DNA from 2 places in the Vibrio coralinecrosis genome. Region 2 is predicted to be linked to the other one. Evidence: predicted binding sites of a transcription regulator. Region 2 holds the regulator's gene; the other holds the start of a gene.
The links. Region 2 encodes MetJ, which represses methionine synthesis genes. Its sites were predicted from a motif close to TTAGACNTNTANANGTCTAA; they were not measured.
Positions count from the first base shown of each region.

Region 1 (7,238 bases), 1.1 Mb from region 2:
CGGAAGCCCAAGATCAAACCACCTGTAATGATGGCTGGCAACAGTGGTACAAAGATTTCAGCAAGATGGGAGATACCACGTTCCAAAATGTTCATATTCTGACGTGCAGCCTGTTTGGATTCATCTTTCGACGCTTCAGACTTACCCGACAGTTCAATCAGAACTTTATACACTTCATCAACTTCAGTACCGACAACAACTTGAAACTGACCTGCGTTGGTAAAACAGCCTTTCACTAGTGGCAAAGCTTCTAGCGCTTTACTATCGGCTTTATCGGTGTCATTTAACACAAAACGTAGACGTGTCAGACAGTGGCTTACACTGGCGATGTTATCGCGACCGCCAACCAGTTCTATCAGACGCTCAACCTCTTGTTTCGCAATCTTACTCATATCCTTGTCCACCCTAAATTGGTTTCTCGTTCAGATCAGAACTCTCTGATCAAAAGGTTAGTTATAATTAGCTTGGGAACATTCCCATTTGTGCTTATTATATTGTCAAATCTATCGAAATAGATAAATGGGAACAATCCCATTAATTGAATGAGATCACAGTATAATTTTAAACCATAAAGAAAAGAAAGGTTTAACTCAGGATTGGTTCCTGAGTGAGGTGCACTAGTTCAGACTCTCCATTAAGCTGAGAAATCAATAGCTTGGCAGCTCTTTCTCCAGCCTGAGCATAACCTGGGTCAATACTGAATACTCTCGGAAATAGAAAAGACAACAGCTCATTCCCACCGACACCAGTCACCATTACGTCTTCCCTATCCAACTCCTGAAGACGCTTAATTACACCAAGTGCCAAAGTATCACTGGCGCACACAATCGCCTGTGTGGTTTGATTCAACACTTTATCCACCAGTTGATAAGCACTTTCGTGATGAAGGTGACCTGTTTGGTAGTTAGGGGATAATCGCTGCTCTGAACACCAATCTAAGTATGCATTGAGACGAATCTGCCCAGTAGTCCGGTCTGAAGGGTCAACACCAATAAAAGCAATCTCACTCACCGATTGGCGCTGAAGGTGTTCCAATGCACAACGAATAACGCCTGTATTATCGTAGTTGATCGATGAGGTGGCGTCGGTATCCATGGCAATTACCAGTGAACGATGTTGCCAACTAGACAGACGTTCAATATCGAAATCGCTAAAGCCAAACACAATCACGCCATCAACATTACGTCTGCGCAGGACATCGAGATGCTCATTGGTCATCTTGCGGTCAAATTGGCTTTCCATGATCACCGCGTCATAGCCGTTACTGTAGAGAACTTGCAGCATACTGCTGACGGCTTTGTTTTCCGATGGTGAATCAAGACGCGAAATGATAACCCCAACCACTTTCTGACTGCCTCCACGCATCGCTTGCGCCGACTTAGAAGGCACATAGCCAGACTCTTCAATCACACGCTCAACTTTGGCACGAGTTTCCGGTTTGACTTTAGGGTCATTGGTTAACACACGGGAAACCGTAGACTTACCAACGCCAGACAATTTCGCAATATCAAGAATGGTCAGTTTTTTATTCATAATGCAGTGGTTTCAGTCAATTTAAGCTGGATTAATAGAGAGTTAGCGCTATTGGGTTTTACAGTTTTTGTAAACAACTCTGCCTAACTCTAACCGCGCATCATCACCTTTGGTGTGTAAAGTTACCGGATTAAGAATCGGCTTTGTTCCATTATCTAGGATGTATTTTGCACCAGAACCAGATGGGACCTGAGTGAGGCGGTAGTCATGTTTAGGCAAACGTAAAAGCGCCGCTTGCTCTTCAATCAGATAGGCGACCTCAAACTGCTTGTTTGATTCACACTGGTAGGTCACGAATTGATGCGTGTCATCTGCTTCGCGCTCAATCGCTAAATGGCTGCAACCAAATAGTGTCGTTCCAGCCAGAAACGCTAACAAGGCATTCATTTTCATCCATACTCTCCAATAGAAAAAGGCCGCCTCAAGCGACCTCTTTTCTCGGCTTTTACTTAGTTAAGTAGGCTGGCACATCTTTGATACTATCAAGCACAGCCGTTGCCAGCGCTTCACCTTTTTCAGTTACAGGCTTGCCAGTACGTACTAAAATACGCGTACCCACTTCAGCGGCTTCTGCGGCCATCATATCCTCAGCCTTGTCGCCGACCATAACAGAATTCGCCATATCGATTTTGAGAAAGTCACGAGCAGAAATGAACATGCCAGGCTTAGGTTTGCGGCAATTGCAATCTTCTTTGTACTTACCCTGACCATGTTCCGCATGGTGTGGACAATAGTAGAAGCCATCAAATTCAACACCATGATCAACAAAGTTCCAATCCATCCACTGCGTTAGTGAAAGGAAACGATCTTCACTGAATTTACCACGAGCAATCCCTGACTGGTTGGTCACCAATACAAGCATATAGCCCATATCTTTGAGCTTTTTCGTCGCTTCAAACACGCCATCAATAAATTCAAAGTCGTGCTCGTCATGAACATAGCCGTGGTCGACGTTGATTACGCCATCACGATCCAAAAAGACTGCTGGTTTCGCCAAAATTTGCTTCTCTGTCTACTATTTATTACCGGAATTATTGCACGCTTTATTTCTTTCATCACTATCTAATTACTAATCTGTTTGATTGAAATGAACGTTTAGACGTCTAGCCGTAAAAATATCTATTGACACAATTAATGCAAAACCATAGCATCCTCTACTAAATGAGAGGTAGTTCAAAATTATCTACTTTTTCCCAAAGCAGTCTGATAGCGGATTTCTCGATGATAGAAATTAATCAAGTAAACAAAGTATTTCTTCAAGGAAGCAAAGAAATACATGCTCTGAAGGACATCAACCTTCATATCCCTCAGGGGACGATATTCGGTGTAATTGGCTCATCCGGAGCAGGGAAAAGTACGCTAATTCGATGTGTCAATATGTTGGAAGCACCGACATCTGGCTCGATCATTGTTGACGGCATTGATCTTACCAAGCAGTCCAAATCTGAACTGAGTGAAACACGCCGTAACATCGGCATGATCTTCCAGCATTTTAACCTGCTATCGTCACGTACTGTATTCGATAATGTTGCTCTACCGCTAGAACTCGCAGGCAAAGATAAGACTCAAATCAATGAGAAAGTCACCGAGCTGCTCAAACTGGTAGGCCTTTCTGATAAACACGAAAGCTACCCTTCTAACCTGAGTGGTGGTCAAAAGCAGCGTGTGGCTATCGCACGTGCTCTAGCTTCCGATCCAAAAGTATTGCTGTGTGACGAGGCAACCAGCGCTTTGGATCCTGCGACAACACAATCGATTCTCGAACTGCTCAAAGAGATTAACCGTAAACTGAATATCACTATGCTGCTCATCACCCACGAAATGGACGTGGTAAAGAGTATCTGTCATGAAGTGGCAATTATTGGTGGCGGGGAGCTGGTTGAGAAAGGCACGGTAGGTGAAATCTTTGCTCACCCGAAAACAGAACTGGCACATGAGTTCATCCGTTCTACGCTTGATCTATCTATCCCTGATGATTATCAGGCACGCCTGCAAGAGACCCGCGTTGAAGGCAGTTACCCATTAGTTCGACTTGAGTTTACTGGTGCAACTGTAGACGCGCCACTCGTCAGTCAGATCGCGCGTAAATTTAATATTGATGTCAGCATTCTAAGCTCTGATCTTGATTACGCCGGTGGCGTTAAATTCGGCATGATGGTCGCAGAGCTATTTGGTAACGAGCAAGATGACAACGCGGCAATCGAATTCCTCCGTGAACACAATGTAAAAGTAGAGGTACTGGGTTATGTCCTTTAACACAATTTCTGAGTGGCTGAGCCTTAACAGTAACCTTTTAATCGGTGCGACTTGGGAAACCATCTACATGGTCGCAGTGGCAGGTATTGTTGGCTTTGCTGTTGGTATTCCACTGGGCGTTATTCTTCATACAACGAAGAAAGGTGGCCTACTTGAGAACACCAAGCTTAATAGCATTCTCGGCGCTGTCGTCAACGTTGGCCGCTCAGTGCCATTCCTAGTATTAATGGTTGCCATCATTCCAGTCACTAAAATTCTGGTCGGCACTTTTATTGGTACTACAGCAGCGATCGTACCCTTGACGATCGGCGCCATCCCGTTTGTTGCTCGCCTTATTGAAGGTGCCTTGTTGGAAGTACCAACAGGCTTGGTGGAAGCGGCTCAATCGATGGGCGCTACTCCGATGCAAATCATCAACAAGGTTCTGCTTCCTGAAGCAATGCCAACCATAGTCAACTCAGTCACCATCACGTTGGTCACTTTAGTCAGCTATTCAGCCATGGCCGGAACGGTTGGTGGTGGCGGCTTAGGTGATGTCGCCATTCGTTACGGCTTCCATCGCTATGATGTAGTTATCATGGCAGTAACCGTGGTAATGCTTATCGTTTTGGTACAAATCATTCAGTCTATCGGCGATGCCATCGTGCGCCGCGTCGATCACAGATAATCTATTTACAGAGTCAGAATAAGGAGAAAGTCATGAAATTTGGATTAAAAGGTCTACTCACCATCGCAGCAGCTGCATCAGCACTTGTCCTATCAGGTTGTGGTGAAAAGCAAGCAGATACCAGCAAAATTAAAGTTGGTGTTATGGCAGGTGCTGAAGCTCAGGTAGCAGAAGTCGCAGCTAAAGTTGCCAAAGAAAAATATGGTCTGGATGTAGAGCTAGTCACTTTCACAGATTACGTAACGCCAAACGCAGCTCTGGATGATGGCTCTATCGACATCAACGCGTTCCAGCACAAACCATACCTAGATCAGCAAGTGACAGACCGTGGTTACAAGCTAACGATTGCGGGTAATACGTTTGTTTACCCTATCGCGGGTTACTCTAAGCAAGTGAAGTCAGTTGATGAAATTCAAGATGGTGCACGTATCGCTGTGCCAAACGATCCAACTAACTTAGGTCGTTCTCTACTGCTTCTTGAGCAACAAGGCCTGCTTAAACTACGTGACGGCGTTGGCCTACTGGCAACTGTGCGTGATATCGCAGAGAACCCAAAAAACATCACCATTGTTGAGCTAGATGCTGCCCAGCTTCCGCGCTCTCTTGACGATGTGGCTCTGTCTATTATCAACACCACTTACGCAAGCTCAATTGACCTGACACCACAAAAAGATGGTGTATTTGTTGAAGACAAAGAGTCTCCATACGTAAACCTGATTGTTGCGCGTGAAGATAACGCACAAGCAGAAAACGTCACAAACTTCGTCAAAGCTTACCAAACTGAAGAAGTGTACAATGCAGCCTCTGACATCTTCAAAGGTGGCGTAGTAAAAGGCTGGTAATCACTTACTTGCTGAATTAAACAAGGGCTGGCGTTATTGCGTCAGCCCTTTTCTTTCCTCTTCTTGATTCTTCGCCCCTCGAAACTGCTCATCCATATAGGGTCCGATAACTCCAACATAGCCAGAGGCCTGAGTATAGGACGCGAACGGTTCTACATTCTGAAACCCTAGCACCTGTTGATTCTCGGATACGGCAACATTGAAGACACCTCGCTCAGGAAACTGGCGTATAAAAGCCTGCTCTTCGGCCAGTAAAAACCAAGTATCAATAAGCTTAATGATTGGATTTATGCACTACGAACGCCATCAGTGTCCTCGATTTTTACTCCTCTAATTGTCACCTCCATGGGTTATCTCTTAACCGTACTCACTAAATATCGTGAATTTTACAATCACATCTCTACTCACAATACCAAAAACAAAAAAAACCGGAGCACTTGGCTCCGGTTTTGTCGTTCGGTAATACGTTATGGTGTGTAGTACGTCGCTGCACCAGGACCGACTGGCAAGCCAAATACGAATACCCATAGGTAGAACAGCACACTCCAACCGACAATAAAGCAGATTGAGTAAGGCAGCATGGTCGCAATCAGCGTACCGATACCTAGGTTCTTCATGTAGCGTGTTGCTACAGCAAGGATCAGACCGAAGTAACTCATCATTGGGGTAATGATATTAGTCGTTGAATCACCGATACGGTAAGCCGCTTGAATCGTCTCAGGTGCGTAGCCCACAAGCATTAACATAGGGACGAAAATTGGCGCTGTAACGGCCCACTGTGCTGAGGCAGAACCGATCATCAAGTTGATAAAACCACACATCAAAATGAAGGCAAAGAACAGCATTGGACCAGTTAAGCCAATATCTTGTAAGAAGTTAGCCCCTGCAACTGCAAAGACTTGCCCAAAGTTAGTCCACTTAAAGAAAGCCACAAACTGAGCGGCAAAGAATACCAGTACAATGTACATGCCCATTGAAGACATTGACTTAGACATCGCATCGATCACGTCGCGATCGTTCTTCATTGTGCCAACAACTTTACCGTAAACTAAGCCCGGAATAGCGAAGAAGACAAAGATGAATGCAACGATACTTTTCAGGAATGGAGAACCTGCGACCGTACCTGCATCAGAACGAAGGATGCCATCAGCAGGAACAATTGTCCAAGCAAGCAAAGCTGAAACGGCTACAACGGCAAGGCCAGCCATCTTCAAGCCTTTCTTTTCAACGTCTGTTAGTTTGCCCATCGAATCGTTAGACAAGTCCTCTGACGCTTCTTCCTCGTTGTACTTACCCAGTTTAGGTTCAACGATTTTCTCTGTAACGAAGGCACCCATACCTGCGATAAAGAAAGTAGAAACGAACATGAAGTACCAGTTTACTTCAGGGCCCACAGTATAAGTTGGGTCGATCATTTGCGCTGCTGTTTCAGTAATACCTGAAAGCAGAGGATCAACGGTACCGATGAGTAGGTTTGCTGAATAGCCGCCCGAAACACCAGCAAATGCCGCGGCTAAGCCAGCAAGAGGGTGACGACCTAAAGAGTGGAACAACATCGCAGCCAGTGGGATAAGGACCACATAACCTAGCTCTGACGCTGTATTAGAAATGATACCAGCAAACACAACGGTCACAGTCACCATGCGCTTTGAAGCACCCATCACCAAACCACGCATTGCTGCTGATAGTAGGCCTGAGTACTCTGCAACCGCAACACCTAGTAGCGCAACGAGAACAGTACCCAGTGGAGCAAAGCCAACAAAGTTCTTAACCAGATTGGTAACAATTAATTCCAGTCCGTCCGCGTTTAATAAGCTAACAACCTGAATCATGCCATCCGCGGCACGGCCTGGTGCGCCCTCCGGACGAGGATCTGCCACCGCCACTTCAAAGTAACCAGCAATACCTGATGCGACTAAAATCGCAACACAGAAGATGGC
Region 1 is NZ_CP024627.1:2,461,449-2,468,686, forward strand. It holds gene treB (PTS trehalose transporter subunit IIBC) at 1-392, opposite strand, end outside; gene treR (trehalose operon repressor TreR) at 586-1,533, opposite strand; gene CTT30_RS11645 (MliC family protein) at 1,582-1,920, opposite strand; gene gmhB (D-glycero-beta-D-manno-heptose 1,7-bisphosphate 7-phosphatase) at 1,979-2,530, opposite strand; gene metN (methionine ABC transporter ATP-binding protein MetN) at 2,755-3,789, shown strand; gene CTT30_RS11660 (methionine ABC transporter permease) at 3,779-4,456, shown strand; gene metQ (MetQ/NlpA family lipoprotein) at 4,489-5,298, shown strand; gene CTT30_RS11670 (AbgT family transporter) at 5,766-7,238, opposite strand, start outside.
Region 1: metN (methionine ABC transporter ATP-binding protein MetN) is a predicted target of MetJ. The motif match lies at 2,629-2,648, and genes of this name have one in related genera.

Region 2 (7,238 bases):
CATCGTAACCTTGGATGGCGCCGAGCTTTCTTACCCACTCATTACCTTGGTATTCAACGGCCTCTTCTTCATAGTGATCGCTGACGGTACTGGCATCAATCCCTTCAGGATTGAACCAATAATTTTGGCTGCCAACAACGGCAACCAGTTCAAAGTTCATGCCGCGACGCTTTTCCAGTTCAGCTTTTTGTTCGGCGAACAGTTCGAGCCAGCTCGATCCAATGTTGCCTTTACCACATAGAGCAATGCCGACACGTTTTTGAGCTTGAAATAACTGGCTATGGATTGACTTAACCAGAACAGAAGTATCCGTACTGCGCAGTACAGCGACTAAGCTCAAACCAGATTGGGATTCTGATATGAACTCGATAGGTGCAGCTTTGAGCTTCTGATAAAAACCATAGCAATGGCTCGCATTTTTCGTCACGCCTGCGCCGACAGCCGCAATCAGGGAGTAGCCTTCTTTGAGCTTAATTTCTGCTTCTATCGCCGCATCTTGCAGATATTCGAGCGCACCACCTGCAATCTCGGCAGTGTAGGCGAGGCGTAGGGTTTGCTGATCTTCCTGAACCTCGTAGGTTAAGGGTTCTAGCTGTGCTCGTTTCAAACTTGCCAAGGTTTCCTGTTCAAGGCGTTTGAAGTCATGCCCAGAGGCAAAGTTGAGTTGAATAAGCAGTACTTCTTTTAACGAGGAGATAATTTTAGCACCGCGGCCTGATGCAAGAACACGTTCGATTCGAGTTGATCCAGCTTCGGGGTCATAGCTACAACGTAGGTGCAAATCCATCGCACTTTGTGCAACAGGCTGTAAAGTACGACTGTGTAAAACGGGCGCTGCAAGCCGGGCTAATTCACTGGCTTCGTCAAGGCGAAGTAATGGCAACAGGCAAGCATCCGAAACTAAACGAGGGTCTGCGCTGTAGACACCGGCAACATCACTCCAGATGGTCACGCGTTTTACTTCGGCTAGTGCACCAATGACAGTGGCGGAGTAATCTGAACCATTACGACCAAGCAGAACGGTATGGCTTTGCTCATCCTGTGCCATAAAACCTGTGATCACAACGCGGTGATGGGCGTGTTGAGCGAGCACTTCCTTGATCAGCGGATAGGAGGTGCCTCGGTCAACTTCAGGTTGTGTGCCTGCTTCGGCACGTAGGAAGGCTCTTGCGTCCTGAGCGACAGCCTGTAGGTCATTTTGATTCAGTAATGCTGCCAGTAGTCGTGAAGACCACACTTCTCCGTGACCTAATACGGCTGCGCGCTCGGCGCTAGTTAACGGAGCTGTTAGCTCACCCAGTGTACTGAATTCATCGTTGAGTGTTGCGATCAACTGTTGTTGAGTCTCTCCTTGGAGTAGTTCCTCAACCAGCTGGGTTTGAAACTGACGCAACGTTTGCAATGCCTCATGCGCGAGGCGGCCATCTTTGCTTAATGCGTCGAGAAATTCGATCAAACGGTTGGTGGTTTTACCCGCAGCAGAGACAACAATCAAATCTTCTTTGTCTGAATACTCTTTGAGTATGTTGACGACGCGGCGGTAACATTCTGGATCCGCAAGGCTACTGCCGCCAAATTTATGCAATTGACGTTGCTGACTCATGACAACGCCTCCTTGGTTTTATGAAATGCCTGCTCAAGGTCTGCAATCAGGTCGTCAGCGTCTTCTAGACCAACTGAAAGGCGTAGTAATTGTTGGGACACACCAGCTTCAGCTAGTGCCGCTTCTCCCATTGCTCGGTGTGTCATCGACGCTGGGTGGCAAATCAGGCTTTCTACGCCGCCAAGTGATTCAGCGAGTGAGAAGAGTTCTAGCTGACCAACAAAGTGTTTGAGCTGCTCAAAGCTGCCTGCAAACTCAAAGCTAAGCATGGAGCCAAATCCAGACTGCTGCTTTTTCGCAATCTCATGACCAGGGTGATCCGGCAAGCTAGGGTGATAGATATTACCTACCAGAGACTGAGACTGTAGGTAATTGAGAATGTGCGCTGAGCTTTCTTCATGTACTTTCATGCGTGCGCCCAAGGTGCGAATACCGCGTAATGTCATGTAGCTATCGAATGGTGTGCCTGTTGCGCCGATACAGTTGCCCCACCAAGCAAGATCTTCAGCATGCTGCTCAGTTTTAGTGATCACCACGCCACCGATGACATCAGAATGACCATTAATGTACTTGGTTGTCGAGTGAATGACGAAGTCAGCGCCGAGTTCGAGAGGCTTTTGGAACACAGGTGTCAAAAAGGTATTGTCGACGCCGACCAGTGCACCAACCTGACGGGCTTTTTCACATACCGCGGCAATGTCGACTACGCGGACCAAAGGGTTAGACGGTGTTTCTAACAGAATCAGTTTAGGTTTTTTTGCAATAGCCTCGTCCAAGGCTTTTTGATCGGACTGATCGACAAACTGGACCTTGAAATCACCTTTTTGAGCGCGGGTATTAAACAAACGGTACGTACCGCCGTAGCAATCGTGTGGTGCGACGATCAGATCATCTGGGCCAAGAAATGCAGAGACCCATAAGTTCAATGCAGAGGTTCCACAGTTGGTTACTACCGCACCTTTACCAGACTCCAGCTCATACAGAGCTTTTTCTAACAAGCCACGGTTTGGGTTACCCGAGCGAGTGTAGTCATATTTTGGCACTTCGCCAAAGGCGGGAAAACCGTAGTTAGTCGAGAGGTAAATAGGTGGCACAACGGCGTGATGCTGAGTGTCTGACTCGATACCAGTACGTACCGCGATTGTGGCTGGTTTACGGGCGCTCATAAGTGTTTCCTTTCGAACTGTAGTGACTTGGCTGGAGATTACACTATACCTGTTTGCCGGATGTTAGATATATGTTATTCCAATCGTATGTCTCTTCACTTTACTTCTCATTTTTAAAGACGTCAACACTTCTAGACGTCTATATGTCTTTGCTTGTGGCCATAAATCCCGCTAAAATTACGCTTTCTAATTTTATACATAATGAATCATAAAGGTGCGCAATGGCAGATTGGAACGGCGAATACATTAGTCCGTATGCTGAACATGGAAAGAAAAGTGAACAAGTAAAGAAGATTACGGTTTCTATTCCATTGAAAGTATTGAAGGTTTTAACTGATGAGCGAACCCGTCGTCAGATTAATAACCTGCGCCATGCGACCAACAGTGAACTGCTTTGTGAAGCGTTTTTGCATGCTTATACAGGCCAGCCACTACCTACTGATGAAGATTTACGTAAAGATCGCCCAGATGATATTCCCGCGGAAGTGAAAAAACTCATGACTGAGATGGGGATTGAATTCGAAGCGTATGATGAAGAGTAATCACCAGCTGCACACCTTATTTTTATTTCGCTAAATACAAAAAAACCGCTGAATATTCAGCGGTTTTTTGTTTCAGAGAGAAACGCTTACGCTTCCATGTAATTCTCTGGCATCTCAATACGAGCTACACCTGATTCCACTGCCGCTAGAGCAACCGCTTTTGCAACACGCGGTAATAGGCGGGAGTCCATTGGCTTAGGAATAATGTAGTCAGGGCCAAATTCCAGCTTATCCACACCTGCGGCTTTCAGTACTTCCGCTGGAACTTCTTCTTTCGCCAGTTCACGAATGGCGTCCACCGCAGCGAGTTTCATTTCATCGTTGATTTCGCTAGCACGAACATCGAGAGCACCGCGGAAGATGAATGGGAAGCACAACACGTTGTTTACTTGGTTCGGGTAGTCGCTGCGACCTGTACCCATGATTAAATCATCACGGACTTCATGTGCCAGCTCTGGCTTGATTTCCGGATCTGGGTTTGAACACGCAAAGACAACAGGTTTGTCAGCCATCAGTTTGAGAGCTTCAGGAGCGAGCAAGTTCGGGCCAGATACGCCTAAGAACAGGTCTGCGCCTTCAATAACATCTTCCAGCGTACGCTTGTCAGTGTTATTCGCAAATAGCTGCTTGTATTCGTTGAGATCATCACGGCGAGTGTGGATAACGCCTTTGCGGTCAAGCATGTAGATTTTCTCGCGCATCGCACCACATTTGATCAGTAGCTCCATACAAGCTACTGCAGCAGCGCCTGCGCCAAGACAGACAATCGTCGCGTCTTCTAGCTTTTTGCCTTGCAGTTCAATTGCGTTAAGCATCCCGGCTGCGGTTACGATCGCTGTACCGTGTTGGTCATCGTGAAAAACCGGCACATCACAGCGCTCGATTAATTGCTTTTCAATTTCAAAACAATCTGGGGCTTTAATGTCTTCAAGGTTGATACCGCCAAACGTATCGGCAATGTTGGCAACCGTATCGACAAATTCTTCGATTGTGCGGTGTTTGACTTCAATGTCGATAGAGTCCAAACCTGCAAAGCGTTTGAACAAAAGAGCTTTACCTTCCATGACTGGCTTTGATGCCAGTGGACCTAAGTTACCAAGACCAAGAATTGCTGTTCCGTTAGAGATAACCGCCACCATGTTACCTTTAGAGGTGTACTTGTAGACATTATCTGCATTCTGTGCAATTTCACGTACAGGCTCAGCCACGCCTGGGCTGTACGCTAACGCCAGATCACCTGCCGTTTCGGCTGGTGTTGTCAGCTCCACCGAAATTTTACCTGCTGTTGGGTAAGCATGGTAATCCAGCGCTTGCTGACGGAATTGTTCTTCAGGGGATAGTTCTTGGCGATTGTCATCGGACATAGGTGTAGGTACTCGTTAATAATAATTAGGATAGGGGAAATCCATTCTAGAGTAACTAAGTCAAGCTGCCTAGGTCAGAATGCGAGCTAAAGCAATAAAATGTGCTAAATCACTGGAGATAAGACCAGATGGGTAGAGATATGGCTAGCGAATATCAAACAGTGGAAGAGATTATTCTGAATGGGTTGGGGCAAAAGCAGATAACAAAAAAGGACGCCGTAGCGTCCTTTTCTCTTCATCTAAAAAGAAATTATTTCTTAGAAGAAAGAGCACCGAAACGCTTGTTGAAGCGATCTACACGGCCGCCAGTATCAACGATACGCTGCTTACCAGTGTAGAATGGGTGACATTTGTCACATACGTCTAGGTGGATTGACTCTTTAGTTAGAGTTGAGTTGAACTCGAAAGAGTTACCGCAAGAACAAGTTGCTTTAACTGCTTTGTATTCTGGGTGGATACCAGCTTTCATGGGAGAACCTCTGTAATAGGCCGTGTCGCTATCCGATTCTAAGCCGGACACCACACGTAGTTAATAAAATGTCACTTTGGATACCGCTGCTCAAAAGCAAGCCATATCACTAAGGCGCGATATAGTAATGAATACGTTCTCTGGGATCAACCGATTTACCAATAAAGTTGCTACTTTTTTCGCCTATGAGGTTGAATCATCGCAGAACTGAAGTTCATGATGTCGTTGCTTCCCCGTTTAGCGCTTTTCCCTTAGACTAATTGGGTACCTTTGATTGTATTTAAGCTTATATGCGACCGACGATTGCCCGAGTAGCCTTGCCTGTACCGCTCGACAAACAATTTGACTATCAGATCCCCGCTCACCTATTCCCTGTTATTGGTGGACGTGTGTCTGTGCCTTTTGGCCCCCAGACTTTGGTGGGGGTGGTGACTGCGCTTGTTAATCAATCAGAATTTAGCATTGATAAACTCAAACCGCTGAAACAGGTGTTGGACTCTCAGCCTGTCTGGCCAGATAGCCTCTATGAGTTGCTGCAGTGGTGTAGCCAGTTCTATCATTATCCGCTTGGCGAAACGCTATTCAATGCTATGCCCAGTGCGTTACGTAAGGGAAAAAAAGCGGATTTTGCTTCGCTGGTGGAATGGCGTTTAACCGCTTCTGGTCGTGAGCAGTTAATGCTTGGTTCTGGTTTAACTGTGAAGCGAGCCAAAGTGATGCATAGGTTAGAAGTTGGTCCTGTACCACACCAGCATTTTCTTGATGAGGAGATCAGTACCAGTGTCCTTAAGGGATTAAATGAGAAAGGTTGGATTGAGTCAGTTGAACGAAAACCAGAAATTCGCGATTGGAGCCAGCAGGTGGAGGCGGATGTTGATAAGCCAAAGCTTAATGAAGAACAGGCTGTGGCGATTGCAACCGTCAATAGCTTAAGTGGATTTGGCTGCTTTCTACTAGAAGGTGTCACTGGGTCAGGGAAAACGGAAGTTTACCTAAATCTTATTAAGCCAGTACTAGAGAAAGGGCAGCAAGCATTGGTGTTGGTCCCCGAAATTGGTCTGACGCCTCAAACAATCAATCGCTTTCGTCATAGGTTTGAAGTTCCAGTTGCTGTTATTCATTCGGGGCTCAATGACAGTGAGCGGTTAAATGCTTGGTTAAGTGCTCGTGATAAAGCGGCTGGCATCGTAATTGGTACACGCTCAGCACTACTGACACCTTTTTCAGATCTCGGCATCATCATTGTTGATGAAGAACACGATGCTTCTTATAAACAGCAAGACAGCCTTCGCTATCATGCGCGTGATGTCGCCGTAATGCGGGCCAATAAGGAACAAATCCCGATTGTTCTTGGCTCAGCAACGCCTGCGTTGGAAACGCTGCATAACGCCTTATCAGGCAAGTACCACCATCTGACACTGACAGCGCGCGCAGGCAATGCTGTACCGACGACAAATAAGGTGTTGGATGTAAAAGGCCAGTATCTGGAAAGTGGCTTATCTGCGTCTTTAATTGCTGAAATGCGTCAACACCTCAGCGCGGGCAATCAAGTGATGCTATTTCTCAATCGCCGCGGTTTTTCGCCAGCCTTGATGTGCCATGATTGCGGTTGGATTGCCGAATGTAAGCGTTGTGATGCGTATTACACCTACCATCAATACAGCAATGAAATTCGTTGTCACCATTGCGGTTCTCAGCAGCCTACTATTCATCAGTGTAAAGGGTGTGGTTCATCCAACTTAGTAACGGTGGGCGTTGGTACTGAGCAGCTTGAAGCGCAACTGGGTGAGCTCTTTCCTGAATATAAAACCATACGGATTGACCGCGACAGCACTCGGCGTAAAGGGAGCCTTGAATCAGCGCTAGGTGCAATTCGTAGCGGTAAATACCAAATATTGATTGGTACTCAGATGTTGGCGAAAGGTCATCATTTCCCTGATGTGACATTGGTAGCATTGCTGGATGTTGATGGTTCACTATACAGCAGTGATTTCAGGGCATCAGAGCGTTTGGCTCAATTGTTTATTCAGGTAGCAGGGCGTGCCGGTCGTGCGAGCAAACCCGGGGAGGTGATACTACAAACCCATCACCCTG
Region 2 is NZ_CP024627.1:207,873-215,110, forward strand. It holds gene metL (bifunctional aspartate kinase/homoserine dehydrogenase II) at 1-1,603, opposite strand, end outside; gene CTT30_RS00980 (O-succinylhomoserine (thiol)-lyase) at 1,600-2,769, opposite strand; gene metJ (met regulon transcriptional regulator MetJ) at 2,991-3,311, shown strand; gene CTT30_RS00990 (malic enzyme-like NAD(P)-binding protein) at 3,398-4,675, opposite strand; gene rpmE (50S ribosomal protein L31) at 4,926-5,144, opposite strand; gene priA (primosomal protein N') at 5,435-7,238, shown strand, end outside.